Regions from separate parts of the Marinithermus hydrothermalis DSM 14884 genome, predicted to be linked through region 1. Evidence: riboswitches for the same ligand, from Rfam matches in the RefSeq annotation. Region 1 holds a riboswitch; the other holds the start of a gene.

Region 1 (14,444 bases):
CGCGTCCCCTCCCAGCGCCCGCGCAATCTCCTCGGCCTTGCGGCTTTTCCCGCTCCGCGCGCCGCCCAGCAGCACGATCAAGCGCCGCCTTATCCTCACCCCTCTCGTCACGAGCTCCTCCAGAAAACGGGTGTCCAGATGCGCCGCCACCCAACGCGCGAGGGCGGCGAAGGTGGCCTCGAGGTCCGGCGCTACCCCCCCGAAAAGCGCTTGCGTCGCGCTGGGATTCTCGAACAGGCCGTGCAGGTACACCCCGAGCACGTTCCCCCGCGCGAACCCCCGCCCGCCTGGCAGGACCTCCGCGACCGGCCCGACGGAGCGGGTGCGCCCGTGGTGGATCTCGTACCCCACGACCTCCACCCCCTCCCACGCGGCCCAGGGGGCCTCGAGGCCCTCGAACCGCGCTTGGGTCCTCGCCAGGGTCTTCTCGGGATGCATCTCGGTCACGAGGGGCAGGAGGCCCAGGCCTTCTGCTGCCCCCTCCACGCCCCAGGGGTCCTGCACGCGCTCGCCCAGCATCTGCAACCCCCCGCACACTCCCAGGACGCGCACCCCCGCCCGGGCCTTGGCCCGCACCGCCGCATCAAGCCCGGTTTGGCGCAGCCACGCGAGGTCCTGAGCCACGTGTTTCGAGCCGGGCAGGATCACGAGCTCGGCCCCCTCGAGGTCCTCCGGCCGCCGCGCGAGCCTCAGGTCCGCCAGAGCCTCCAAGGGCTTGAACTCATCCACGTTCGAGACCCGCGGGTACACCACGAGCGCGACGCGCTGCCGTTCCGCCCGCCCCAGGCGCGCTGCGGCCTCGAACCGCACCGCGTCCTCGTCCGGCAGGGCGTGCTCGAGCCACGGCAACACCCCCACCACCGGCACCCCGGTGTGCGCCTCGAGGATCGCCGGGCCCGGCTCGAGCAAGGCAGGGTCGCCGCGGAACTTGTTCAGCACGAACCCCTTTAGCCGCGCGCGGTCCTCCGGGGGCAGGAGGGCCCAGGTGCCGTAGAGGTGCGCGAACGCCCCGCCCCGGTCGATGTCCGCGACGAGGAGGACCGGAGCTTGGGCCTCGTGCGCGACGCGCATGTTCACGATATCCGCGTCCTGGAGGTTGATCTCCGCGGGGCTGCCCGCTCCCTCGATCAGGACCAGGTCGTACGCGTCGAGGAGTTCGCGCAGCGCCCGGCGCACCACGGGCCAAAGCCGCGCCGCGCGCGCCCGCCAGGGGAGCCGGGAGAGCTCGAGGTCCGCCCGCCCGAGGACCACCACCTGGCTTCGGGTGTCGGCCTCGGGCTTGAGGAGGACGGGGTTCATCCGCACCTCGGGCACCGCGCGGGCCGCGAGGGCTTGGAGGTACTGCGCGCTGCCGATCTCCCCGCCTCGCACCACGCGCGCGTTGTTGGACATGTTCTGCGCTTTAAACGGCGCGACCCGCACCCCCCGGTCCGCGAAGTACCGGCACAGGGCGGTCACGAGGAGGCTTTTGCCCGCTGAGCTCGTGGTGCCCTGGATCATGAGGGCCCGGCTCATTCCGCCCCCTCCTCGCGCACGAAGCGCAGCGCGCGCCGCGTCCAGTCCACCCCCACGACCGCCGCGTTCGGCACGAAGCGGTCCGCGCCCACCGCGCGCAACAACCCGCGCACCACCCCCCCGTGCGTGAACACCAGGTGCCGGCCCGGCTCGAGCTCCGCCACGAACCCCCGCACCCGCCGCTCGAGGTCCTGCACGGACTCCCCGCCCGGCGCTTGGAAACCCTCAAAGGCTAAAAGGGCCGCCTTGTACCGCGGCTCGAGCGTCTCCCAAAAGGCGCCTTCGAGCTGCCCGAAGTGGATTTCCCTAAGCCGCGCGTCCCGGCGCGGCCGCCCGTAGGCGAGTTCCGCCGTGCGCACCGCGCGCTCGAGGTCCGAGGCCCACACCCCGGCGAAGGCCTGGCCCTCGAGGAAGGGCCTTAAGGCCCGGGCTTGCGCCTCGCCTCGGGGTGTGAGGGGCAGGTCGGTCCACCCGGTCAGGCGGCCCTCGCGGTTCCAGGGGGTCTCGCCGTGCCGCACGAGCCAGAGTTCAAGGGTTTGCATTCCCGCCTCCTCCTAACCCGGACGCGGCCTCCACGAACCGCTCGGCCGCCTCCGGCGCAGCGGGCAGGTAAAGGTGCACGTAGCTCGCCAGCACCCGCCCGTCGGTGTACCCTTCCACCACCGTGCCGCCCACCTGCCGCCAGGCCGGGCGGGGCGTGGGGGGGCGGGTGGAGTAGTGGAACTCGTGCCCCTTAAGACGCCAGCCCCGCCGGGCCAGGGGGGAGTCCGCTAGGGCCTCGACCGCGCGGTACCCCAGCACGGGCCGGGCCTGCATCGTCGCCGCGCCTGGGACCAGGCCCACCATGGGGAACGCGCCCTCCGGGGTCACGAGGGCTTCCGAGAGGTACATCAGCCCGCCGCACTCCGCGTAGATGGGGCCCTTGAAGTGACGAATCGCGGCGCGCATCCCGCGGTTCGCGCTGAGTTCGCGCGCGAAACGCTCGGGGTACCCCCCGCCCAACCAAAGCGCCCCCACGCCTGGGGGCGGTTCGGGGTCCGTCAAGGGACTGAACGGCACGAGTTCCGCGCCCAGCTGCTCCAAAACCTCGAGGACCTCCGGGTAGTAAAACCCAAACGCCGCGTCCCGCGCGATCCCGATGCGCGCCCGCGGCGCACGCCGCTGGGTGGGCAGGCGGTGGGGCGGCGCGGGCAAGGGCGAAGCGGCGCGGGCCAGGCGCAGCAGGCCCTCGAGGTCCAGCGTCCGGGCGGCCCGCACGAGCCGGTCCCGCTCGAGCCGCGCCTCTCCCGCGAGCACGAGGCCCAGGTGCCGCTCGGGCAGCTCGAGGCCCGCCCCTCGCGGCAGGTACCCGAGCCAGGGGATCCCCGCGGCCTCGAGGGCCTCGGCGAGGAGGGCCGCGTGCCGCTCGCCCCCCACGCGGTTCGCGATCACCCCGGCCAGCCAAACCTCCGGGTCGTGGTCGCGGAAGCCGCGGGCCAACGCGGCCACCGAACCGGCCATGGCCGCGGCGTCCACCACGAGCACCACCGGGGCCCGCAAGAGCTTCGCGACCTGCGCGGTGGAAGCGACGCGGCCCACGGCGTCCGCCCCGTCGAACAAGCCCATCACCCCCTCGATCAGGGCGAGGTCCGCGCCAAGCGCGCCGCGACGGAAGACCTCGAGCAGCTCGGGCTCCTCGAGGAAGAACCCGTCCAGGGTGCGCGCGGTGCGGCCCGCGGCGGCCGTGAGGTGCGTGGGGTCGATATAGTCCGGCCCGACCTTGTAGGGCTGGACCGCAAGGCCCATGGAAGTGAACGCCGCGGCGAGGACCGCGCTCACGGTGGTCTTTCCGGCCCCGGAGTGCGGCGCGGCGATCACAAGGCACGCTAGCGGCATCCCCCCTCCCTAGCCTTCGCCCCGAGCGTCCTCCACCCAGGCGTAGTACGGCGTGCTCACGTACTCCGGGGGGCCCTCGAGGTACAGGGCCACGCCCGGAAGCCAGACCGCGCCCTCGCGCCACTCGAACTCCAGGGGGTCCGCGGGTGTGGTGTACACCACGGCCTCCCGGGGCGGCAGGCCGTGGCGCATGAGGAGCGGGTGGTACCGGTTCCGCTGCATCCGGTGGCAGGCCCGCACGCCGCGAGCCTTCACGACCACCACGTACCGCGCGAGCCGCGGCCCGTCCTGCGTCACGAGCCGGCGCACCTCCCCGAGGTCCAGCACGAGCAGTTCCTTCGTCGCGCGCAAGCTCTCGCGCACCGTCACCTCCAGCGCGGCAGCACCACGGCCTCGCCCTCCGCGGTGCGGCGCACCCACACGTCCCGCCCGTAGATCGCCTCGAGCGCCCCTCCTGAAAGCACCGCGTCCGCCGGTCCCTCGGCCACCACCCGCCCCCCGGCGAGGAGGGCGGCGCGGTCCGCGGCCAGGGCGTGGTTCGGGTCGTGCAGCACCGTGAGCACCCCCACGCCTTCCGCTACGAGCCGTCGCAACAAGCGCAGCAAGGCCGCCTGGTGGTGCAGGTCCAGGTGGCTCGTGGGCTCGTCCAAGAGCAGGTAGCGGGGCCGGGCGGCGAGCGCCCGCGCGAGCAGGACCCGCTGCCGCTCCCCCCCGGAGAGCGTGCCGAGGGGCCGGTCCGCGAGGGGCAGGGCCTCGGTGACCTCGAGGGCCCACGCGACCGCCCGGCGGTCCTCCGGGGTTTCCCGGCCTAGGAGGCCCATGTGCGGGATCCGCCCGAGCCCCACGACCTCGCGCGCGCTCATGCCCGCGGGGTACGGGCCGTTCTGCGGTAGGTACGCGAGGCGCTGGCCCCGCGCGCGGGGTGGGTAGGCCGCGAGGGGCCGTCCGTCCAGCCGCACCCGGCCCGCCCTGGGGCGGAGCAACCCCGCCAGCAGGTTCAGCAGGGTGGACTTGCCCGAGCCGTTCGGCCCCAACAGCGCGAGCCACTCGCCGGGCCGGAGCTCGAGGTCCACCCCCAACAGGACCTCGGCGCGGCCGTACCCGAACCGCACTTGTTCCGCGCGGAGGCTAGGCCCGTCCACGCTGCCTCCTCAGCAGGTAAAGGAAGAACGGTCCGCCCAGTAGGGTCGTGACCACCCCGACCGGCAGCTCGGCGGGCCGCACGAGGGTGCGGGCGATAAGGTCCGCCAGGACGAGGAGGACCGCTCCACCCAGGGCGGAGGCCGGGAGGAGGTACCGGTGGTCCTCCCCCACCAGCCGCCGGAGGGTGTGGGGCACGACGAGGCCCACGAACCCGATGATGCCCGCCTGGGCGACCGCGGCGGCGGTGGCGAGGGTCGCCGCGGCGATCAGGAGGAGCTTGAGGACCTCCAGGGGCAGCCCTAGGGTCTTCGCGACCGCCTCACCGAGCTGCATCGCGTTCAGCGCCCGCCCGAGGAGGAACAAGGGCGGCAGCGCCACGAGGAGGTACGCCCCCACCTGGCGCACCCCGTCCCACCCGGCGAAGGCCAGGTTCCCCAGGGTGTAAGCGAAGACCGCGCGCACCCGGTCGGCGTCCCACATCATGAGGAAGGTGGTGAGCCCGATCAGGATCGAGCCCACCACCACCCCCGCGAGGATCAGGTCGTGCGTGCGGGCCACGCCGCCCGCGAGCACCAGGGCCGTACCGACCGCGCCAAGCGCCCCCACGAACGCCATGAGCGGCACCAGCTGCGGCCAGGCGGTGGCCACCTGGTGCGCGTACGCGGAGGCGAGGCTCCCGGAGAGCACCAGGGCTACCGTCGCCCCGAACGCCGCGCCGGAGGCCGCCCCCATCAAGAAGGGATCCGCAAGCGGGTTGCGGAACAACCCCTGGTACGCCGCGCCGCTCACCCCGAGGGCCGCGCCCACCAGCATCCCCAAGAGCACCCGCGGCAGGCGGATCTCCCACACGATGGGGTTCGGTTCCTGCCCCCGAACGCCCGCCCAGAGCGCGCCGAGCACCTCACCGGGTGTAAGGGGCACCGCGCCCACCCCCACGCCCAACACGAGGGCCAGGAGCAAAAGCCCCCCTAAGGCGAGGAAGACGAGCAGGCGCGGCATCCCGAATCCCGCCCGTTACTCCAGGTCCAGGTCGGGGTGCAGGCAGCCGATCAGGACCTTAAGCCCCTCCGCGACGCGCGGCCCCGGCCGGTGAATGAGGTCGGTCTGATCGCGCGTGAGCTCGCACACCCGGCCGTTCCGCAAGGCCTTGAGTTCCGCCCACCCGGGGCGCTCCGCGAGCGAAGCGCGCGTCACGCCGAACGGCGCGTCCCCCAGCACGATCACCTCCGGGTCCTTCGCCACCACGAGCTCCGGGCTGATCTTGGGGAAAAGCCCCAGCTCGGCGGGAATGATGTTCTCCCCGCCGGCCTTCTCGATCAGGGTGTGGATGAACGAGCCCGGCCCCACGGTGTACGGGGTCGCGTCGATCTCGTAGTAGACCGTGGGTTTCGCGCCGGCCTTCGCCGCCACGGACTCGAGCGCGAACACGTCCCGCTGGATCCGCGCGATGAGGGCTTCGGCCTGCGCCTCGCGGTTCACGAGCTGCCCGAGTTCGCGCGCGGTTTTGAAGATGTCCTCGAAGGTCTCGGTGTTCACCGCGTACGCGGTGATCCCGATTTGCTCGAGGGTTTCGGTGAGTTTACCGAAGCGGGAGGTGATCACCAGGTCGGGCTTTAGGGAGGCGATGAGTTCGATGTTAGGGTCGTACAAACCCCCGGCTTTGGGTTTGTCCTGGACTTCCTCCGGCCAGTTGGAGAAACTGTCGGTCGCGACGATCTTGTCGCACGCGCCGATCGCGCAGAGCGTCTCGGTGGCTGAGGGGAGCATCACCACGATGCGTTGGGGTTCCGCCTCGAGGGTGACCGTGCGCCCTAGCGCGTCGGTGGCGCGGAGCGGGTACTCCGTGGCCAGCGCGAAAGCCAGTACGAAGCCAACCAGTAGCGTGAGGATGCGTTTCATTCTCTCCACCTCCGTCTCGCCCCGGCCCTGCGTGCGGGAGGTGGGGCACATGGAATCCCCTGCCGGGAGGCAGGGGTAGTATGCATGCACTATCCCCAGTCTCCCCCTTCCGCGAGAGGCGCCCCCTTGGGGTCGGGGGGCTCCCCTGGCAGGTATTCGGGCTTCCAGGCAGTGACGCTAAGCTTCGACGGTTCGCCTGGTTACCGTTGCGGGACAGCGCCGGACTTTCACCGGACTTCCCCACTTTAAGCCTGGACTACGCGCCCAGGCACCAGGGGCCTCAAGGCCGGGTTGTGGCCCTGAAGCGGGCCTAGGCTCAGGCTAGCACCCCCTTAGGGAGAACGCAAGCTGCGCGGGGTCATGTAAAAAACTCGGTTGAGTAAGAGGGGAGCCCTTAGTCTGGTTCTGCCATGAAGCCGACTGAGGACTCCCCGAGCTCCATCGTACCCTGTCCCCACTGCGGAGCCACCCGTGAGGAGAGCGGGGGCTACCGCAGACGCAAGCTGCGCACCTTTCGGGGCATCCAGGAAGTCAGAGTCAAACGGATCCGCTGCGCCCAATGCAAGCGCCAGAAACGAGCTCTCTACCCGGAGGACTGCCCTAGAAGCCGCTGGTACGCGATCTCCATCCAGGAGCACTTCCTCATCCTCGCAAGCCATCGCGCCCCTGAAAGCGTCCAAAACGATCTCGCCAAGAACCTGGGCTTCCCCCTCACCCGTCCCACCCGCCTCCGCTGGCTCAGGTCCGCGGGGGCCAGGGCCAAACGGCTCCTTCAGCGGGAGAACCGTCTTCTCCGAGGGCGGGTGTACTGGGGGAGTGTGGATGAATGGGCCTTTGGCCGGGGCCCCAAGGGGTACGGGTACCTTTACTTTGAGGCTTGGACGGGTTGCCCGCTGTGGGGAGACCTTGGCCATCGGCGGCGTTACGAGCGGGTGCGGGAGCTCCTTTGGAGGTTACCTCCAAGGCTGGGGGTGGTTTCGGACGGGGCGCAGGAGGTAGGGGAGGCGTTGGGCTGGTTGGGGCGGAGGCTGCTTTGGGCCCGGTGCGCTTTCCACCTGATGCGGGAGGTACGGGCCAAGGTGGACCGGAAGGCGGTGGGGGGAGATACGGGAGGGTCTGAGGGTGCTGCGGGGGCTTGGGCCTGGGGAGAGGGAGGCGTTCTTTTGGAAGGAGCTTCTGCCCCGGTGGGGTAAGACCTTGGAGGGCTGGGTGCGGGCTTGGGAGGGGTTGCAGGAGGCTTGGGGGGCCGAGGTACCGCCTCCTTGGACAAACAACGTGGCGGAGGTAGGGCATGGGCGATTGTGGCGGCGGCGCAGGCGGAGGGTGTTGCGGAGCCTGGAGGTGGGGGAATCCTGGTTGATGGTGGGGCTTTACCGGATGCGGCATCGGCGGATTGGGGAAAAGAGCCCCTGGGAAAGGCTTACGGGAACTCTTTCCCCAGAGTGCTGGTGGAGGCCCCTGGTGGGGAGGATAAAAGGGTCAACTCAAAACTTGCACCTCCCGCATATCCCGCATAAACCTTCACCCCCTCCCCCCGGCGGCCAGAGACCCAGGGCATAGAGCTCCCGCAGGGCGACCTGCACCACGAGCTCAGGCAAGAGAACCCGCGCCGCCCGCTCCCTGGCCTCCCGCCAGCTTCCTTCCCCCTCCATGCCCACCCAGTGGGCCAACAGGTAGGCCAGAAGGGAAAGCACCAGAAAACGGTGCACCCCCAAAGCCGTCCGCTGCCCAAACTGCCCCAGGGAGAACTCGCTTTTCGCGGCGCGGAAGAAGTGCTCTATGGCAAACCGCCTCTTTCCCCAAGTGAGCGCCGTCCGGGGCGTGGCGGGAAAGGTGGCCACCACGTACCGCCACTCCCAGCCCCCTTGGGGCAGGGGGTAGCGGTACCAGGCCACCCAGACCGGGAAGGAAAGCCCCCAAAGGTAGACCCCGGCTCCCCTGCCGCCTGAGGTCCCCAAGCCTCCCCCCTTCCCGCAGCCTCCGGTCCCGCCGCATCCCCACCACCGCTTCAAAACCCAACCGCTTCACCCCGAAAAGGAACCAGGTGGTGCCAAAGGCCGCATCCGCGGCCACCCGTATCCGGAAGGCCCGGCGCATCCAGGGGGGCAGAGAGGCCAGGAGGCTTAGGGCCAGGCGGGAGAGGGCCTTCTCCCCCTTGCCCCGCCAGAGGCGGTAGGCCCAAGGGATGCGGAGGTCTCCGGTAGACGAGGTAGAGGACCACCAGATGGAGTCCCCACTTGCCGTGAAAAAAGGAGAGGGGCAGGGCCTGGAAACGGCCCCGCTTCTCCAGAGTGACTAGGTCCAGGACCACCAGGAGACGGGGCTTGGGGCCTTTTTTCTTTCTGGCCCGGTCCAGGGCTTTCTCGGCCTCTTTTCTTGCCAGGCGGATGAGAGCGCGGGTGGGCCAGGGGTAGCGGTTGAGGAAGCGAGAGAGGGCGGAGGGGGACTTGACCTGGCTGTGCTGGGGTCTGGCCTTGCCGTGGCCGTGGAGGAGGAGCAAGAGCAGGGCCTTGAGGGATTCCTGGAGGTGGGGGCTTGGCAAAAGGGCCAGGAGGGTCCAAAGTAGGGACAGGGCCGCTTGGGTCATGGCACCCGTCATCAGACGGGAAACCAGCGGCCCCTTTCAAGTGGTCCTGGCGCATAGGTATCCCCAGGGTGCATAAGTGCAAGTTTTGAGTCAACCGACTTTTTTACATGAGTCGCTGCGCGCCTAGACTTGCGCGTTTGGGGGGTGAGGGTTGTATGATTATGTGCAGCGAGGGGGAGGTTTTCCCGGTCGGACCTTGAAAACACGGGCTTTGGCGTCAGGGATGGGATTAACGCGATATTACACTCCCTGCTAATTCCGAGTTATCCACAGGGAATTGCCTGTGGATAACTGGGGGGTGTCCAAAACGCCCTCAAAAACCCCGTCCAGGACGGACCTCCGAAACGGCAGAGTTGCAAAAAGGTCAGCCTCGTAAGGGGATTGCAACTCGCCGGGGTTCGCCGCGGCGACGACGCGGCCCTCGTAGTGGAAGGTTGCAAAAAGGTCAGCCTCGTAAGGGGATTACCACCTACCCCACGAGAACCCCCCAGGCATTCCCCCCAAGCACTTGACAAGAAAAGCCCAAGTGCCTAATATAGCCTTGCGCGTCGGTACGCCGGGATGGCGGAATTGGTAGACGCGCTAGCTTGAGGGGCTAGTGGCCGCTAAGGCCGTAGGGGTTCAAGTCCCCTTCCCGGCACCAAAACACCCCCCCCAACCAGGGGGGGTTACGCATTTCAATTCCCGCCCAGACCACAATTCCCCGTGCTAGAATAAAAGTAGCTTTTTCATTTTTCCGCGATCATGATGACCTCCCTAGTCACACCCCACACCCTCTGGAAGCACCTCGAACCCAAGCTCGGCTACCTCACCCCCCAACAACGCAACCGGGTGCAGGAAGCCCTGGAGTTCGCCTTCACCGCGCACGACGGACAGCACCGCAAAAGCGGCGACCCCTTCATCACGCACCCCGTCGCCGTCGCGGGCATCCTAGCCGAACTCAAGATGGACGAAGACACCCTCATCGCCGGGCTCCTCCACGACACGGTCGAGGACACCGACGTCACCCTCGACGCGATCGAAGCCCGCTTCGGGCCCACCGTCCGGCGCATCGTCGAAGGCGAAACCAAAGTCAGTAAACTCCCCAAGATCGCGGAATCCATCGAGGACGAACAAGCCGAAAACCTCCGGCAGATGTTCATCGCCATGACCGAGGACGTGCGCATCATCATCGTCAAACTCGCCGACCGCCTACACAACATGCGCACCCTCGAGTTCATGCCCCCCGAAAAACAACAACGCATCTCCCGCGAAACCCTCGAGATCTTCGCACCGCTCGCGCACCGCCTCGGCATCGGGCAGATCAAATGGGAGCTCGAGGACCTCGCGTTCCGGTACCTGCACCCCGAAGAGTGCGCGGCCCTCGAGGTGCGCCTCAGCCACCACCGCGCCGAACACCAAGCGATCGTCGAACGCGCCAAAGCCGCGCTCGAAGAAGCGCTCGCCAAAGACTACGTGCTGAAACTCGCGGTGCAGGAGTACACCGTCACGGGGCGCACCAAGCACCTCTACAGCATCTGGAAAAAAATGGAGCGCGACGGGAAAACCCTCGAGCAAATCTACGACCTTCTCGCCCTGCGCGTCATCCTTGATCCGCGCCCCAGCAGCGACCCCGAGGAAGCCAAAGCCCGCGAAAAACAAGTGTGCTACCACGTGATCGGCCTCGTGCACGCGCTATGGCAACCCATCCCCGGCCGGGTCAAGGACTACATCGCGATGCCCAAACCCAACGGGTACCAGTCCCTGCACACCACGGTCATCACCTGGCAAGGCATGCCCCTCGAGGTGCAGATCCGCACGCGGGAGATGCACCGCATCGCCGAGTACGGGATCGCCGCGCACTGGCTGTACAAGGAAGGCCTGACGAACCCCGAGGAAGTCAAGCGCCGCGTGAGCTGGCTGCGCGCGATCCAGGAGTGGCAGCAGGAGTTCTCCAGCTCGCGGGAGTTCGTCGAGGCCGTCACGAAAGACCTTCTGGGCGGCCGGGTCTTCGTCTTCACGCCCAAAGGCCAGATCATCAACCTTCCCAAAGGCGCGACCCCGGTGGATTTCGCGTACCACATCCACACCGAGGTCGGGCACAGCATGATCGGGGCCAAGGTGAACGGGCGGATCGTGCCCCTCTCGTACGAGCTGCAAAACGCGGACATCGTGGAGATCATCACCTCCAAAGCCTCCACCGGCCCCTCCAAGGACTGGCTGAACTACGCCAAGACCCGCTCCGCGCGCAGCAAGATCCGGCACTTCTTCCGCGAGCAAGAGCGCGGTGAAACGCTCGTTAAAGGCCAACGCGCCCTGGAGAAGTACCTCAAGCGGCGCGGCCTGCCCCTCCCCAAAGAGGCGGAGCTCGAGGCCATCGCGCAGAAACTCCTGGGGCACGCCTCCCCCGAGGACCTGTACCTCGCGATCGTGCAAGGGCGCGTCACCACCGCGCAGGTCGCGCGCCTATTGGTCCCGGAGGAGGAACGCACGCCCCGCATCGCGCCGCCCCCCGACAAGAAACAACCCCTGAACCTGGGCGTGTACCTCGAAGGGGACCTCAAAGCGCCCATCAAGATGGCCTCGTGCTGCCGCCCCGTGCGGGACGACGCGATCCTAGGGTACGTGACGCGCGGTCGGGGCGTGACGGTGCACCGCACGGACTGCCCGAACATGAAGCGCCTGCTGCGCGAGCAGCCGGAGCGCTGCCTCGCCGCGCGGTGGGACTCGAGCACAAACGGCACGTACCTGGTGCAGCTCCACATCGAAGCGGACGACCGCGCGGGGTTGTTGCGGGACGTGCTGAACGTCTTCGCGTTGATGGGCAAGTCCGTTCTCAGTGCGGACACGCAGGTGAGCGGCACGACCGCCTCGATGCAGCTGCGTTTCGAGGTCAAGGACGCGCAAGAACTCGCGCGGATCAAGGAAGGCATCCGCAAGATCCCGGAGATCCGCCGGATCACCCGAATGTAACCCCATGCTCCTGGCGTGGTTCGCGCTCGCGTACGGCGTAGGGCTCGCGGCCGAACGGCTCGGCTGGCTCCGCGCGGGCAGCGCGTGGGCCGCAGGGCTCGTGGGCGGGCTTGTCCTGTACGGGGGTGGGCTTCCTGCTGCCTTCCTCCTCCTGGCGTTCGTGGCGGTGGGGCACTGGGCGAGCCGCCGAAACCCCAACAGCGAGGACCGGCGCGGGCGCACCGCGCCTCAGGTCCTCGCGAACGGGCTGCCCGCTGCGCTCGCCCTCGCGCTGGGTAGCCCCGCCTTCTTCCTGGGCGCGCTCGGAGCTGCCCTCGCGGACACGCTCGCCACGGAGGTAGGCCGCGCCGCCCCCTGGGCGTGGCGGCCGGACCGGGGACGAGTCCCGAGCGGCACGAACGCCGCCGTGAGCCTCCACGGGACCCTCGCGCTCCTCGCGGGCAGCGCCCTCCTCTCCCTGGCTGCGCCGTTCTTCGCGACACAATCCATGGCGGTGTTCCTGGGTGGTGTGGCTGGCGCGGTGCTGGACAGCCTCACCGGGTTTTACCTGGAGGAGCGCGTTCCCTGGTGGGGGAACAACCTCAACAACACGATCGCGACGGCCTTCGGTGGGCTCGTCGCGCTCGCGCTCGCCTAACCTCGGGGTATGCTAAAGCCCGTGAAGGTCAGCGAACTCCCGGAGGACACCCAGAAGCGGCTCGTGCACCGGCTGAGCCGCATCGAAGGGCACGTGCGTGCCGTGAAACGCATGCTCGAGGAAGGCCAGTCCTGCAACGACGTGCTCCTCCAACTCGCCGCGATCGCCTCCGCGGTCGGCAAGGTGGAGGCGGAACTCTTAAAAGCCCACCTCACCTCCTGCGTCCTGGGCGAAGGCCGCGAGCGCGACGTGGAGGAGCTCTTAAAAGCCATCGACCGGTTGTTCTAAGCGCCCGCCAGCCCCGCAGCTTCCAGGGCCAGCTCCGCCCGGCCCGGCGGGTACACCACCCCGCTCGCCGCCGTCACGTACGCGCGCACCGCTTCCCGCGCGCCCTCCGGGCAAGCCACGAGGCTTCCCGGCCACCCCGCCACAGCCCGCATGACCTCGAGGTCGTCCTCCCCGTCCCCCAGCACCACCGCCCGCGGTTGGTCCAGCCCCCAAGCGTGCAGGACGGCCTCGAGGCCGGTGACCTTGGTGAGCTGCCGGGCGGAGAGGCCCACGAGGTCCGCGGGGTAGTAAAAGAACTGCACCGCGAGCCAGTCCGGCACGCTCGGCGCGGCCCGGTTCGGTGGGGGCAGGAAGGAAAGCTTCGCCTCCCGCCGGGCCTCCAGGGCGAGGGCCGCCTCGAGGGCCGAGGCGTTCTGGCCGTCCTCGGCCGCGGCGCACTCGGCCAGCACGCGCAGCAGTAAAGCCGCGGCGGTGCGGCACACCTGGTCCGCCTCGCGGCTGCCCTCGGGCGCGTTGGGTTTGAGGGCGATGTTGAACTCGTTCCCTTGGAGGTGGAACTCCCGGCACCCCCACCCCAACGCGGTGCGGCACGCGTGGAAGATGCCCTCGCGCACGCGGTCGAACACGCGCAGCAGCCGGCGATCCAAAAGCGCGTAGAGCGGGATCTTACGCACCCCTAACGGCCCGGGGAGGTACACGCCCGCCCCGTGCTCGTACACGACGGCGAACCGCCCCGAATACACCACGCGCCGCCCGAAAACCTGCTGCACCAACCCCATCACGTGCTCGAGCGTCTGCCCGGTGTTCACCACCACGTGCAGCCGCGGACGCGCGTGGTGCGCGCGGCAGACCGCCTCGAGGGTCGCTTGAGGGATCTTACCGTCGGTCTGGACGAGGTCTCGAAGCGTGCCGTCGAGGTCAAGGACCAGCACTTCCGCCTGGGTACCGCGCATGCAACCCCCTTCCCGGCTTGTGCTCGGAGCGAACGGTGTCCTCGCGCCTTCCCCCTAAGGGTAGGGGGCGGCGGGGGACGGGGAGGTATCGCAGCGCACGGCCCTCGGGCGGTCTAGGATGAGGGGGATGCAGCCGCGACTCGGGACCCTGATCTACTGCTTGCGAGACAGGCAGGTGCTCCTGATGCACCGGGCCAAGGAGCCGAACCTAGGGCTTTGGGTGCCGCCCGGAGGGAAGCTCGAGCCGGGCGAGGACCCCAGGGCGGGCGCGTTGCGGGAGCTTCGGGAGGAGACGGGGCTCGCGGCGCACGACCTGCGGTTCCGCGCCGTGGTGACGATCGTGGAGCACGTACCGCACGGCCCGGACTGGTGGGTGCTTTTTTTGTACGCCGCCACCCAATGGGCGGGGACGCTCCGGGAGGAAAGCCCGGAAGGCCGGCTCGCCTGGTGGCCGGTGCGCGAGGTGCCGCGCCTGGCGTTACCGCCAGCGGACGCGCGGTTCTTCGCCCGAGCGGTGGACCTTGACGCGCCGCCGTTCCACGCGCGGTACGAGTTCGACGCGGCGTTTCGCTTGCGGAGCGCGGAGGTGCACGCC
Region 2 (14,444 bases), 1.1 Mb from region 1:
AGCTCGTTTCTGGCGCTTGCATTGGGCGCAGCGGATCCGTTTGACTCTGACTTCCTGGATGCCCCGAAAGGTGCGCAGCTTGCGTCTGCGGTAGCCCCCGCTCTCCTCACGGGTGGCTCCGCAGTGGGGACAGGGTACGATGGAGCTCGGGGAGTCCTCAGTCGGCTTCATGGCAGAACCAGACTAAGGGCTCCCCTCTTACTCAACCGAGTTTTTTACATGACCCGTAGTCGGTCAGCACGTCTGAGACTCTTTGAGGGGTGTGGGGGCGGTCCCTTTTGTATCTTGGCCAGGAACTCCAGGGGGCAAGCCTTCGTTTCCCCCTCCCTAGTCCCTTCAGTCCAGTCACGCCGGGTTGCGTATTGGTATGCATAATGAAAGAATTAAGTTTCACTCGGTATAAACACGATTTTTTGCTACAATGGGCACCATGAACAAGGTTGGGGTGTTGGGAGTTCCGATGGACCTCGGCGCGGGGCGGCGCGGCGTGGACATGGGCCCGAGCGCGATCCGCTACGCCCAGCTGCATACCGCCCTCCGGCAGCTGGGGTACGCGGTGCTGGACTACGGGGACGTGGAGGTCCCGGTGGTGGAGACCCTGAGCCGTAAGAACGGCCGGAGCCCGGGAGGGCTGCACCACCTCCAAGCGATCCGACAGGCCTGCGAGGAGACCGTGCAGAGCCTGAAAAAAATGCCCGAGGACACCTTCCCCATCGTGCTGGGGGGGGATCACTCGATCTCCATGGGGTCGATCACCGGCGCGAGCCGCGGGGAACGCATCGGCGTGATCTGGGTGGACGCCCACGGGGACTTCAACACCCCCGAGACCAGCCCGAGCGGGAACATCCACGGCATGCCGCTCGCGGCGCTGTGCGGCTTCGGGGACCCGCAGCTCGTAAACATCGGGTGGGAGGGGGCCAAGGTGCGCCCGGAGGACGTGGTCCTGATCGGGATTCGCGAGCTCGATCCGGGCGAGAAACTCCTGCTGCGCGAGGCTGGCGTCACCGTCTACACGATGAAGGAGGTGGACCAGCTCGGCATCTCCCGCATCGCCGCCGAGACGATCGAGCGGTTCCGAGGCCTGCCCAAGGTGCACGTCTCGCTGGACGCGGACGTCCTCGACCCGACCGTCGCGCCCGGCGTGGGCACCCCGGTCCCCGGCGGGCTTTCGTACCGCGAGGCGCACTTATTGATGGAGCTCTTGGCGGAGGCCGGGATCGTGACCAGCCTGGACCTGGTGGAGGTGAACCCCATCCTCGACCAGGAAAACCGCACCGCTGAGATCATGGTGGAGCTCGCGGCGAGCCTACTGGGCAAACAGATCTTCTAGACTGCTTGGGGCCGGGATCGCGTATAATAGCGGGTGACCATGGACGGCAGTCAAAGTTACTGGTTGCTCTGGCTGGCGCTCGCGGCCCTAAACGCCTTCTTCGCGCAAAAACAAGGACAGCCGGGGTGGGCGTGGTTCGCCCTCTCCCTCTTTCTAGGTCCCGCGGTCACGCTGTTCCTCACCTCCCGGAAGCAAAAACGAAACCGCGTATAAACCCCAGGCGGGGCGCTCTGCGCCCCGCCCGCGCCTTAGGGCAGTCGCCTCACTCGCGGCGGTTGCCCACCTCGTAGCTGGTGTTCACGGCCTCAAAAAAGTTCACGATCTCCGGCACATCCACCTCGGTCGCCATCCACTTCGCGGGGTTCGGCGTGCCAAAAGCCGCCTCGAGCCCCAACTCCTCGAGCCGCCGGTCGGCCACGTACTCCACGTAAGCGTTCAGGGTTTCGGCGCTCAAGCCCAGGATGGGGCGGGGCAACAGCGCTTGGTTGTACGCGCGCTCGAGCTGGACCGCCTCGAGGATCAGCCCCCGGACCTCCCGGGCCAGCCGCGGCGTCATGACCTCGGAGTACTCCTCGAGGAACCCGGTGATGAGGTGCAGGCCGAACGAGAGGTGCAGGCTCTCGTCCTTGAGCGTCCAGTCAATGATGGCACCAAGCCCTTTGAGCAGGTTGCGGCGGCGCCAGGAGAGCGCGAGGAGGAACCCCGCGTAGAAGAAGATCCCCTCGAGCACCACGAAGTACCCCACCAGGTTCTTGAGGAGGGCCTCCTGGCCCGAGCGGGTCTCGAGGTCGAGAGGGTGTTGTTGCAATAGCGCTTGGGTGAGGGCGGTTTGGAAGGCTTCCTTGGCCCGCACCGCCGGGACCTCGCGGTGCGCGGCGAATACCTTTTCCCGATCCACGGGAAGGGTCTTGAGGACGTACTCGAAGGCCATGGTGTGGTTGGCCTCTTCCCAGATCTGGCGGGCCAGGTAGAGCCGCGCTTCGGGAGCGCGCACGTACGGGAAGATCGCGAGTACCAGGTTCTGCGTCACCAGGGACTCCATGGGGTTAAAGAACCCGAGGAGGAGGCTCGCGGCGTGGCGTTCCTCCTCCGTGAGCTTCTCGTGCCAGTCCCGCACGTCCTCCCCCAGGGGGACCTCCTCGGGGAACCAGGTGTTGTGCTTGCCTTGCTGCACGTGCGCGTAGGCCCAGGGGTGGGCCAGGGGGAAGAGCTCGATCGCCTCTAGGCTCGGGGGGCCGAACAACCGGTGATCGCGCTTCACACCGCACCTCCTTTACTGGCACCCTTCGCAGAGGGCGTCCTCGCTGGGGTCTTGGATCTCGGGCCGTTCGGGGGTGAAGGCCATCTCCTCCAACCGCCATTTCGGGCGTTTCCTGGCCTTATTGACCCGAACGGTGCTCTGTTCCGCGTACATGCGCGGCGCGACGTACAGGTAGTATGTGGACTTCAACCCCTTCCGCCACGCCTCCAGGTACACCGCCTCCATGGCCTCCAGGCTGCGTTCCTGGAGGTACAGGTTCCGGCTGACGCCCATGTCCACCCATTTTTGGGCGCGGGCTGCGTGCTCGATGTACGCCGTTGGGGGGATCTGGTACGCGGTGGGGAAGCGGCGGCGGAGGGGTTCGGGGATCGCCTCGATCTCGCTCAGGTCCCCGCGCTCCTCGACGATCCGCTCTCGTACCTCCTCCCAAAGCCCCGCGCGCTTTAGGGCCTCGACCAGAACCGGGTTGACCTCGAGGAACTTCCCGGAGAGGTTGTTGCGGCTGAACACGTTGGCGTAGTAGGGGTCGAGGCTTGGGGTGGTCCCCGCGATCAGGCTGATCGAAGCGGTGGGGGCGATGGCCATGACGGTGCTGTTACGCATGCCTTTTTGAACGAGGGGACGGAGGGCGTCCCAGTCCAGTCGCGCCTCCCGACTCACCTCGACGGGAGCCCCGCGGAGGCGCTCGAGGTCCTCCAGCGTGTCGAGGGGCAGGCGGCCTTGGGCCCAGGTGGTGCGCGGGAACCGGGGGAAGGCGCCGCGCTCCCGGGCGAGGAGGGCGGAGGCTTGGATCGCGTGGTAGCTCACGTACTCCGTGATGCGGTCGGTCAGCGCGTACGCTTCGGGATCGGGGTAGGCGAGGCCCAGGCGGCTGAAGACCTCGCTGAACCCCATGATTCCCAGGCCGACCGGCCGGTTGTTCCAGTTGCTCTGCTCGGCGCGCGGGTCGGGGTAGAGGTTCTGGTCGATCACGTTGTCGAGCATGCGCATCGCGAGGTGCGCGCTCTTGGCGAGTGCCCTCCACTGGATCCGGCCGCGCTGGAGGTAGGCCGCGAGGTTGAGGGAGGCCAGGTTGCACACGGCGATCTCCTCCTGGCTGGTGGGCAGGAAGATCTCCGTGCACAGGTTGGAGGAGTGCACCATCCCCACGGCGGCGAGTGCGCTGCGCGCGTTGCCCGCGTCCTTAAAGACCAGCCACGGGTGGCTCGTCTCCTGCAGGACGGCGAGGATCTCGCGGTAGAGCTTCCGTGCGGGAAGCTTCTTCCAGGATCGGGGCGGCAGTTGGCCGGCCTCCGCGGCCTGGATGTAGCGGGCGTAGGCCTCGTCGAACGCCCGTCCCCAGGTTTCGGCTAGATCGGGCGCGACCTGCGGGTCGAACAGGTACCACGCCTCCCCCCGCTCCACCCGTCGCATGAACTCGTCGGGCACAAAAAGGGCGGTGTTCAGCCGGCGCACGCGGAGGTACGGGTCCCCGGTGTTCTTGCGCAGGTCGAGGAAGGCCTCGACCTCAAGGTGCCAGGGCTCGAGGTAGGCCGCCATGGTGCCTCTCCGGCGCCCTCCCTGGTTCACAGCCTGGATCAAGGCGTCGTACACGTTGAGGAAGGGAATGACGCCGCTCGAGTGGCCGCTGATCCCGCGGACCGGCGCGCCTTTAGCTCGGAGCTTGGTGAGGCTTGCGCCGATCCCGCCCGCGTACTTCGCGAGCTTCCCGAAGGTTTGAAGGCCGTCGAGGATGGCGTCGAGGCTGTCCTCGATCACCCACAGGTAGCAGCTGGAGAGCTGGGGGTGGGGGGTGCCGGCGTTGAAGAGGGTGGGGGTGGAGGGGAGGACCCGGCGGCGGGAGATCGCTTCGTAGAAGCGCGGGATCCACGCGAGGGGCTCCGCCTCGGCGAGCGCCAGACCCATCGCGACGCGCATGAAGAGGAACTGTGGGGTCTCGAGGACGCGGCCGCTTACGAGATCCCGGACGACGTACCGGTCGAGGAGGGCGACCAGGCCGGCGTAGGGCAGCTCGGCGTCCCGTTCGGGCCGGAGGGTGGTGGCGAGGGCTTCCAGGTCCAGATCTCCCAGTCGGGGGTCGAGGTACCCCTCCCGGATGGCGTTCTGAACGTAACGAATGAACCCCTGCCGGTACGCGGCGGGGGAGGGGGTGGGGGTGCCGAGGGCCTCGCGGTAGTTGTGCCGCAAGAGCACGCGCACCGCGATCTGGGAGGCGGCGGGCTCCAGGTGGATGTTTTGCGTGGCAGCCGCGAGCAGCACCGCCTCGGCTTCTCCGGTCCCCTTTAGGGCCTCGAGGTCCGCCGCGATCAGCTGGCGGGCGGCCTCGCCCGCGGGGCCGAGGGGACGCGCAAGGGTGTTCAGAAGTCGGCGGGCCTCGTTCACGACGGGCCTCCTTCCGGGAGGGGGGGGACGGGGGTGGGGCGGCCTTCCTCGTCCAGGGCGACCAGGACGAACGCCCCGCGCGAGGCGAGCCGCCGTTCATCTTTTTGCATGGGTTCCACCCACATCTCGACCTCGACCGTCATGGAGGTCCGGCCGGTGCGCTGGATCCAGGCCACGAGCTCAACGATGGAGCCTTGGGGCACGGGATGCTTGAAATCGATGGCGCTCGAGTGCACGGTGACGACCTTGCGGCGCGCCCAGCGGGTCGCGGTGATGAAGGCGGCCTGGTCCATCCAGGCCATGGCTTGGCCGCCGAACAGGGTGCCGTAGTGGTTGGTGTCCCCGGGAAAGATGGGGTAGACCATGCGGGTCTCGGCTGGGCGTTGGGTATGCTGGGGCATACTCCTCCTTACTCCATGAGCGGCGCGGACCGCTATGGAAGGCGCGAAACCTGGGGTCTGCCTCACCGGCCAGGAGGGCCGGGAGGTGCCGGTCGGGTTTTGGGGGGTAGGATTAGCTCGTGTCCTGCACAGGCCTCACCACCTTTGCCCTTCCTCGAGGGCTACGGCGTTAGGCCGCGATGTGGGTACTCGGGCTTCCGGGCGGAGGCCCGGTTACCGTTGCGGGACAGCGCCGGACTTGCACCGGACTTCCCCCAACGCCCCTAGGGCTGGGCGTCCCCACCTGTCGGTGGGGCACCGCGGCCGGACACCCATATGCGGGGGTGTCCGGCATGGATTCTACAGGATGTTGGGGTTTGGGGCAAGGGGCTAGGCGAACCGGCTTCCTTCATCGCGGCGGTACCCCCACACGGCAAGCCCCCCAAAGACCAGGGTGTACCCTACGAGCCACAACCACGGGGCCAGCGTCCAGGACGCGCCCGTAACCACGGGCCAAAGCACCTCGCCCCACTGGCGGGTGGGCAGGTACGGGCTGATCTCGGCGATAAATCCGGGCAGGAAGTCCGGCGGGATCCAAAACCCCCCGCCGAACGAGAGCGGCAGGTACACCAGGTTCGCTAAGGGCAAGGCGGCCTTTGGGCGGGCCCAGTACCCTAAGGCTACACCGAGCAAGGCCATGGGCACGCTGCCTGCCAGAAGGCCCAGCACGAAGCGTGGCCAGGCCCCGGCGGGAAACGCGACCGGCGTGGTGAGGTGCGCTACGAGCACCACGATCGAGGCCGTGGCCGTAGCGAAGACCAGGGCGGAAAGCACCCGTGCGGCCACGCGCACGCTCGGGGCGAGCGGAAGCGTGCGCAAATACGCACTCCAGGGCAGGATGCGGTCCTGAGCGATGTTTGCCCCGAACTGAAAGAAGACCACGCCGAACACCGCAAACGCCGCGAAGGAAGCCGTCAGAAAATTCGCCGAGTACGCGGTATCCGCATTGGGGGCGGCGAAGAACCAAAAAAACATCGCCGGAAACAGCATCGTGGGGATCAGATATCCCGGCTGGCGCAACAACTCGAGCGCCTCCGCCTTGAAGTGAGCCCACACAAGCTTCATGCCGCACCTCCCGTGAGGACCAGGAAAGCCTCCTCCAGGCTGACGGGAAGGACCTCCAGATCCTGAAACGGCACGTCGGAACGAACCAGGGCCCGCACCACCTGGTCCGCGTCCGCGGTGTACAGCGTGACGCCGTTATGGGCGCGCTCCACCTTGGCCACGCCCGGCAGTTCAGGCACCACGGGGGCCTGGAACCGCACGCGCTTGAGCCCCACCCGGCCCTTGATCTCGTCGACGCTGCCGTCAGCGATCACGCGTCCTTGATGCAGGACGCTCACGCGCGTGGCCAGCGCCTCGGCCTCCTCGAGGTAGTGTGTGGTGAGGAGCACGGTTCCGCCGTCGTGCACGTACGCCCGAACGGCCTGCCACAGGGCGCGGCGCGACTCCACGTCGAGGCCGGTAGTGGGTTCGTCGAGCACCACGAGCCTGGGGTTCCCCACGAACGCGAGCGCGACCGCGAGCCGGCGCTTTTCCCCGCCAGAAAGCCCGCCGGTTTGCCGGCGCTCGAGGTGGACGAGCCCAAACCGCGCCAGCACCTCCGCGCGCGGTAAGGGGTCAGGGTAGTGGGCCCGCACCAGCTCCACCACCTCCCCTACGGTGAGCGTCTGGGGGAACCCGGTGTCCTGAGGGGTTGCGCCTACGTACCGACGTGCACTCGGGTCACGGGGATCCCGGCCGAATAAGCGCGCCCGTCCTCGGTCCGGGCGCCGGAGGCCGAGCAGCAGGCTCATCGCGGTGGTCTTGCCCGCGCCGTTGGGCCCGAGGAGGGCGAGGAGCTCGCCCGGGTGGACCTCGAGGTCCACCTCCCGAAGCGCTTCGACTGCACCGAACCGCTTGCTAACCCCCACAAGTTCTGCGATGGTTTCCATAAATCTCCTGTCTGGAACCCTAACCCGGTTTGTTGCGGGCTACGGCTAGGCCACTAGGAAAGCGCGTAGGAACGCTCATGCGCGAGACGCGGCATCCTTCATTATGCCAGGGTTGGGAGAGGGAGGGGAAGATTCTGTTAGAATTCCCGTTGATGCTTGTTATTCCCGCGGTGGATATCCAGGGTGGTCGGGCCGTACGCCTGTATAAAGGCGACCCGACCCAGGAGACCGTATACTTCGAGGACCCCCTCGGCGCGGCGCTGTACTGGCAGGACCAAGGGGCGGCGTACCTGCATCTCGTGGATCTCGACGCAGCCACAGGACGCGGCGAGAACCGTGCTGCGCTCCGCCGGATCGCCGCGCACGCCCAGGTGCCCTTCGAGGTCGGCGGCGGCGTGCGCAGCCTGGAGGACGCCCAGGCCCTCCTCGAGCTGGGCGCGGATCGGGTCGTGGTGGGCACGATCGCGGTCAAGGCGCCCGAGGTGCTGGCGGAGATGCTCCGCACCTTCGGGCCGGAGCGGGTGGCGGTCTCCCTCGACGCCCGCGGGCTGGAGGTGGTGGTCTCCGGGTGGGTCGAGGGAACGGGTCGGGACCTTCGCGAGCTGGCACCCGAGCTGCACGCGATGGGCGTGCAGACCCTGATCTACACCGACGTGCGCCGCGACGGGACCCTGGCGGGCGTGGACGATGCGATACTCCGCCAGGTGCGCGCGGCCTGGCCAGGGTTCCTCATCGCGGGGGGCGGGATCGCCTCCGACGAGGACCTCGAGGTCTTGAGCGCGTTGGGCGTGGACGGCGCGATCACCGGGAAGGCCCTATACGAAGGAAAAATCGAGCTTTCCCGCTGGGTGGGATCGGATGCCTGAGCTGCCCGAAGTCGAGACCACCCGCCAGGCCCTCCGGCCCTACCTCGAGGGCCGGGCGATCCGGGCGATTCACCACACGGACCCCGCGCGTTACCGCCGAACCGAGGATGCGGTAGGGCGGCGCGTCGAGGTCCTGAGACGGCGGGGCAAGTTCTTGATCGCCGCCCTCGAGGGCGGTCTGGAGCTGGTCGTGCACCTTGGCATGACGGGCGGGTTTCGTTTCGCGGAAGGCCCGCACGTCCGGGTGCGGCTCGAGGTTCCGGATCGTCCCCTGTACTTCAACGATCCACGGCGTTTTGGGCGGTGGTGGGTGGTGCCGGCGGGCGCGTACCGCGAGATTCCGCTCCTCGATCGCCTGGGGCCGGAGCCCTTGAGCGACGCCTTCACCCTCGAGGGCTTCCGGGAGGGACTCGCGCGCACCGCTCGAGGAGTAAAGGCCGTGCTGCTCGCGCAAGAGGTCGTGGCGGGGCTTGGAAACATCTACGCAGACGAGGCGCTCTGGCGGGCGGGGGTGCATCCCGCGCGTCCCGCGAACACCTTGGAGGTCGGGGCGATAGCGCGGTTGTACACGGCCATTCGCGAGGTGCTCGCCGAGGCGGTGGCTGCGGGCGGATCAACGCTCCAGGACGGCACGTACCGGAGGCCGGACGGGGCACTGGGGCGCTTTCAGGTGCAGCACAAGGTGTACGGGCGGCCGGGCGCGCCGTGCGTGCGCTGCGGCACCCCGATCCTGAAAGCGGTGGTGGCCGGACGGGGCACGCATTTTTGCCCCCGCTGCCAAGCTTGAGCCTAGATCGGGGGCGTGTTACACTAAAGGCAGCGTTGGATCCCTGTAGGCGGGGGTGGGTGCAAAACCCACCCTTCATTCGTGAGGGGATGGAGTCGAGATGGAGCTGTGGAATGTGATCGAAGCGGTGGTGCGCCCCTTGGGATACGAGGTCCTCGAGGTTACCCTAAAGGGTGGGGGGAAGACGCGGGTCTTGACCGTGCGGCTCGAGCGGGCCGACGAGCAGCCCATATCGTTCGCGGATCTCGAGCGCGCCTCCCAGGTGATCAGCCTCGAGCTCGACCGTCTGGACCCGATTCCGGGGGCGTACCGGCTCGAGGTGGAATCCCCGGGGCCGGACCGGCCTCTCATCACGGCGCGGCACTTCGAGCGCTTTATGGGCTTGAAGGCGAAGGTGCAGAGCGACGAGGGCCGGTTTACGGGGCGCATTGTGCGGGTTGAGGGCGATGTGGTGACCTTCGCGCTCGCCACGGGGGAGGAACGCGCGCTTAAGCTCGGGACGTTTAAGGCGAATCTGGCCGAGTGGCCGAGCGAACCGAGGTAATAAGGAGGCACGCATGAATAAGGAATTCGTGGAGGCTTTGCAGCACGTAGCGCTCGAGCGAGGCGTGAGCCCAGAGGAGCTGATTCAAGCTTTTGAGGAGGCCCTGGCTAAGGCGTACGTTCGCCAGAAGGGGTTTCGCCCCAAGGAGGTTGAGGAGGGCAAGGGGCCGCTGGTGGAGGTGCACCTGGACCCGCAGCAGGGCACGATCGAGGTGCTGGAGATCAAGCGGGTCGTGGAAAAGGTGGAGAACCCCGAGCGGGAGATCGCCCTGGCGGACGCCTTGACCTATGACCCTGAGGTGCAGGTGGGGGAGGAGATGGAGTTCCCGGTGGACCCGGAGGAGTTCAGCCGCATCGCGGTGCAGACCGCGAAGCAGATCCTCACCCAGCGCCTCAAGGAAGCCGAGCGGAACCGGGTGTACGAGGAGTACAAGGACAAGAAGGGCGAGATCCTCACCGGCCAGGTGACCCGCGTGGACAACCGGGGGAACGTGTACGTGGATCTGGGGCGCGGCGAGGCGCTGATGCCGCCCCGGGAGCAGATCCCTACCGAACGGTACTACCCCGGCCAGCGGATCAAAGTCTACCTGAAGGAGGTGCAGCGCTCCTCGAAGGGGCCGAGCTTGATCGTGTCGCGTGCGCATGAGGAGCTGCTCCGCTACCTTCTCAAGCAGGAGGTGCCGGAGATCGCCGAGGGGGTGGTTGAGGTGAAGGCCATCGCTCGCGAGCCCGGCAGCCGTAGCAAAGTGGCAGTGATGAGCCATAACCCCAACGTGGACCCGATCGGCGCGTGCATCGGGCATAAGGGGCAGCGCATTCAGGCCGTGAGCGCTGAGCTCGGGCGGGAACGGGTGGACATCATCCAGTGGAGCCCGAACCCGCGGGAGTTCATCCGCAACGCCCTGTCCCCCGCGACGGTCGGCGCGATCGAGATCGATCCCGAGACCGGCCACGCCGCGGTAACGGTCGCCAAGGACCAGCACTCCCTCGCGATCGGTAAGGCCGGGCAGAACGTCCGTCTCGCCTCGAAACTCACCGGGTACGAGATCGACTTCAAGGAAGCCGAGGTGGTGAGCGACCTGGACGAGGCGCTGGCCAAAGCCGCGGAGAAGGAAGAAGGCGTGACCATCAGCTCCGACGCGAAGGCGCGCTTCGAGAGTTTGTTCGTGGACGCCACGAAAGAAGAAGAAGAGGAAAGCGATGGCTAAGGCTAAGGGGCACGTTCCGGTGCGGATGTGCGTCTCCTGCCGTCGGCGCAGGCCGAAGCGGGAGTTGCTCCGCATCGTGCGGACCCCGGAAGGCTTCGTGATTGACCGTACGGGCAAACGGCCGGGCCGCGGGGCGTACGTGTGCCCTGACACCCCCACGTGCTGGGAGGAAAAACGCCTGCGTCGCTTCGCCGGAGGCAGCGCGGCCCGGCTTGCGCTCGAGCTGCAAGCGGTGTTGGGAGGAGAAGTAAGGGATGGCGAAGGTGCGCATTTACCAACTGGCCAGGGAACTGGGGATGGAGAGCGCGGAGCTCATGGAGCTCCTGGACACGATGGGGGTGGAGTATAAGTCCCACGCCTCCACCCTGGACGCCGAGACGGCCGAGGCGGTAAAGGAGATCGTTCGGGAACAGCGGGGGCTGGAGGAGCAGCGTAAAGCCGAGGAGGCCCGCAAGGCCCTGCCCCACCGCGCGCCGGTCGTGGCGGTGATGGGGCACGTGGACCACGGGAAGACCACCCTGCTGGACTACCTGCGCAAGACCCGGGTGGCGGAGCGTGAAGCCGGCGGGATCACGCAGCACATCGGGGCCTTCGACGTTCACGTAGGGGACAAGCGCATTGTCTTCATCGACACGCCCGGCCACGAGGCCTTCACCACGATCCGGGAGCGCGGTGCGCGCGCGGCGGACATCGCGATCATCATGGTGGCGGCGGACGACGGGGTGATGCCGCAGACCCGGGAGGCGATCGCGCACGCCAAGGCTGCGGGCATCCCGATGATCTTCGCGATCAACAAGATCGACCTGCCCCAGGCCAACGTGGACCGCGTGATGCAGGACCTGATGCGCGAAGGGTTCGTGCCGGAGGCTTACGGCGGTGACGCGATCGTCGTGCCGATCAGCGCGAAGACCGGCCAGGGTGTGGACGAGCTGCTCGAGATGCTCCTCCTCGTGGCCGAGCTCGAGGACCTCCGCGCCGACCCGGAGGCCGAACCCAAGGGCGTGATCATCGAGTCTAAGCTCGACAAGCGCGCGGGGGTGCTCGCCACCATCCTCGTGCAGGAGGGCACCCTCCGCATCGGGGACCACGTGGTGGCGGGCGAGGTGTGGGGCCGCATCCGCGCGATGATGAACGCGGACGGCGTCCGCCTCGAGGAGGCCGGGCCTTCCACCGCGGTGCAGGTGCTGGGCTTTAGCGAACTTCCAACCGCTGGGGATGTGCTGGAGTGGGTTCCGGACGAGGCCGCGGCGAAGGAGATCAGCGAAGAGCGCAAGGAAGAACGGAAGCGCCGCGAGGAGGAGGAGGCCGAGCGCCGCCGGGTACGCAGCATGGCGGACCTGCTGCGGCAGATGCAGGAAGGGCAGCAGAAGGAGATCAACCTCATCCTGCGCGCCGACACCCAAGGCTCGCTCGAGGCCATCAAGGGCATCCTCGCGAAAGAGGAGACCGACGAGGTCAAAATCAACGTGATGCTCGCCGCGGTGGGCGCGCCGACCGAGGGGGATATTCTGCTCGCCTCGACCGCGAACGCGGCGATCCTCTCCTTCGGCGTCAACCCGGCGGGATCGGTGAAGAAGGCCGCGGAGAAGAAAGGCGTGCTGCTCAAGTCCTTCCGCGTGATCTACGACCTCATCGACGAGGTTCGCGTCATGGTGAAAGGGCAGGTCGAGCCCACCTACCGCGAGGAGGTGATCGGGCACGCCGAGGTGCGCGCGATCTTCAAGCTGCCCAAGGGCGGGAACGTCGCGGGGTGCATGGTCACGGACGGCAAGATCGTGCGCAACGCCGAGATCCGCGTGCTGCGCGGCGGCGAGGAGGTCTGGCGCGGTCGGATCGAAAGCCTCAAGCGCTTCAAGGACGACGTGCGCGAGGTGGCCGCGGGGTACGAGTGCGGCTTGAAGCTCGCGGGGTTCGACGCCTTTGAGGAGGGGGATGTCCTCGAGGCCATCCAGGTGGTTGAGGTGACGGAGGTTTAACCGAGGAGGCGCGTCGCGGTGCCTTTGGTGAAGCGCTGGGAGTACGGGGCGCTCGTGGGGCTGGGGGTGGTGGCCCTAGCCCTTCTGGCCCTGCCGCCCCTCCCGGCCCGCGCGGTGGCGGCGGAGGATGCGGGGTGGGCCGCCCCCGTGCTGTATATTGGGGAGTCCGGGCACCGCTCGCTGCCCCTGGTTTTTACGCTACCTCCCCTCACGGTGGACGCCCCGGTGATGGGTGCGCCAGGGCTGGGGGCGCGGCGAGTCTACCGCGCGCCGGTCCTGGCGGAACCGCGACTGTACCTGCGGTACGGGCGATTGCAGCAGGATGGCGGGTAAGGCCCGGGAGGCACTGAGCGGCAAGCGACCCTAGGCCTTTTCGTCACGAACAGGATCGAAAGCGAGGGGTACAGATGCGACGCAATACCGTAACTGGAATCCTGCTGCTGGGGGTGTTTCTCGCGGCCCTACTCGGAATCTGGAAGCCCTGGGCTCCCGCGGAGCCCAAGGTCAAGCTCGGACTGGACCTCAAGGGCGGCCTGCGGATCGTGCTGCAAACGGACGATCCCGAACCGGACCCGGACGACCTCGAGCGCGTCCGAACCGTGATCGAAAACCGGATCAACGCCCTAGGCGTGGCCGAACCCCTGATCCAGATTCAGGGGACTAACCGCGTGTTGATCGAGCTGCCGGGCCTATCCCAGGAGGATCAGGACAAGGCCTTGAAGCTCATCGGCCAGCGGGCGGTGCTGGAGTTTCGGGTGGTTAAGGAGGACGCGACCGGCCTGACCGTCGCGCAGATCAACGAGCAGCTCCGGCGTAACCCGAACCTCGACCGCTCGGAGCTCGAGGCGCGCTTGATGAAGCTCGAGGACCTCGGGCCGCCGCTGTTGACGGGCGCGGATCTGGAGACCGCGAACACGGTGTTTGATAGCTTCGGGCGTCCCCAGGTCTCCATGACCTTCACCCCGGAAGGCGCGAAGAAGTTCGCGGAGGTGACCCGGGCGAATGTTGGGCGGCGGCTCGCGATCGTGCTGGACGGTCGGGTGTACAGCGCGCCGGTGATCCGCCAAGCGATCCTCGATGGCCAGGCGGTGATCGACGGGCTGGGAAGTCTGGAGGAGGCCTCCGAGATCGCGCTGGTGCTTCGGAGCGGGTCCCTTCCGGTCGCGGTGCACGTGGAAGAGCTCCGCGCGATCGGCCCGACGCTCGGGGCGGACGCGATTCGTTCCGGCGTGATCGCCTCGGTGGTGGGGGGCCTGCTGATCTTCGTGGTGATCTTCCTCTACTACGGCCCTTGGTTCGGGCTGGTGGCCTCGCTGGGCCTTATCTACACCGCGGTGCTGGTGCTCGGGATGCTCTCGGGCCTCGGGGCCACGCTCACGTTGCCCGGGATCGCCGGTTTGATCCTCACGATCGGCGCGGCGGTGGACGGGAACGTCCTGTCCTTTGAGCGCATCAAGGAGGAGCTGCGCTACGACAAGAAGCTCCGCCAGGCGATTCCCGACGGATTCCGGCACTCGATCGTCACGATCCTGGACGCGAACATCTCCACCCTGCTGGCTGCCGCTGCGCTGTACCAGTACGCGACCGGTCCGGTGCGCGGGTTCGCGGTGATGCTTTCGATCGGCATCATCGCAGCGGTCTTCTCCAACCTGGTGTTCAGCCGCTACCTTCTCGAGCGCATCGCGCAGCGCGGCGAGGTGCGCCTGCCCTACTGGAT

What was found. A riboswitch is a leader RNA that binds a small molecule or an ion and turns the genes downstream of it on or off. The one in region 1 is predicted to bind cobalamin.
Region 2: another riboswitch for cobalamin. It lies ahead of MARKY_RS04315 (acyl-CoA thioesterase); the one in region 1 lies ahead of MARKY_RS10050 (ABC transporter substrate-binding protein).

What each region holds. Positions count from the first base shown of each region.
Region 1 is NC_015387.1:2,008,218-2,022,661, forward strand. It holds gene MARKY_RS10020 (cobyric acid synthase) at 1-1,515, opposite strand, end outside; gene MARKY_RS10025 (histidine phosphatase family protein) at 1,512-2,057, opposite strand; gene MARKY_RS10030 (cobyrinic acid a,c-diamide synthase CobB) at 2,044-3,390, opposite strand; gene MARKY_RS10035 (hypothetical protein) at 3,400-3,753, opposite strand; gene MARKY_RS10040 (ABC transporter ATP-binding protein) at 3,756-4,532, opposite strand; gene MARKY_RS10045 (FecCD family ABC transporter permease) at 4,519-5,532, opposite strand; gene MARKY_RS10050 (ABC transporter substrate-binding protein) at 5,548-6,432, opposite strand; cobalamin riboswitch at 6,563-6,723, opposite strand; partial or broken gene MARKY_RS10060 (transposase) at 7,917-9,019, opposite strand; tRNA gene MARKY_RS10065 (tRNA-Leu) at 9,575-9,662, shown strand; gene MARKY_RS10070 (RelA/SpoT family protein) at 9,764-11,971, shown strand; gene MARKY_RS10075 (DUF92 domain-containing protein) at 11,976-12,608, shown strand; gene MARKY_RS10080 (metal-sensitive transcriptional regulator) at 12,618-12,896, shown strand; gene MARKY_RS10085 (HAD family hydrolase) at 12,893-13,849, opposite strand; gene MARKY_RS10090 (NUDIX hydrolase) at 13,977-14,444, shown strand, end outside.
Region 2 is NC_015387.1:818,398-832,841, forward strand. It holds gene rocF (arginase) at 422-1,330, shown strand; gene MARKY_RS11875 (hypothetical protein) at 1,370-1,543, shown strand; gene MARKY_RS04305 (ribonucleotide-diphosphate reductase subunit beta) at 1,593-2,591, opposite strand; gene MARKY_RS04310 (ribonucleoside-diphosphate reductase subunit alpha) at 2,604-4,973, opposite strand; gene MARKY_RS04315 (acyl-CoA thioesterase) at 4,970-5,374, opposite strand; cobalamin riboswitch at 5,536-5,691, opposite strand; gene MARKY_RS04320 (ABC transporter permease) at 5,744-6,478, opposite strand; gene MARKY_RS04325 (ABC transporter ATP-binding protein) at 6,475-7,347, opposite strand; gene hisA (1-(5-phosphoribosyl)-5-[(5-phosphoribosylamino)methylideneamino]imidazole-4-carboxamide isomerase) at 7,500-8,213, shown strand; gene MARKY_RS04335 (DNA-formamidopyrimidine glycosylase) at 8,206-9,000, shown strand; gene rimP (ribosome maturation factor RimP) at 9,101-9,544, shown strand; gene nusA (transcription termination factor NusA) at 9,558-10,751, shown strand; gene MARKY_RS11600 (YlxR family protein) at 10,744-11,100, shown strand; gene infB (translation initiation factor IF-2) at 11,006-12,727, shown strand; gene MARKY_RS04355 (hypothetical protein) at 12,746-13,060, shown strand; gene secD (protein translocase subunit SecD) at 13,135-14,444, shown strand, end outside.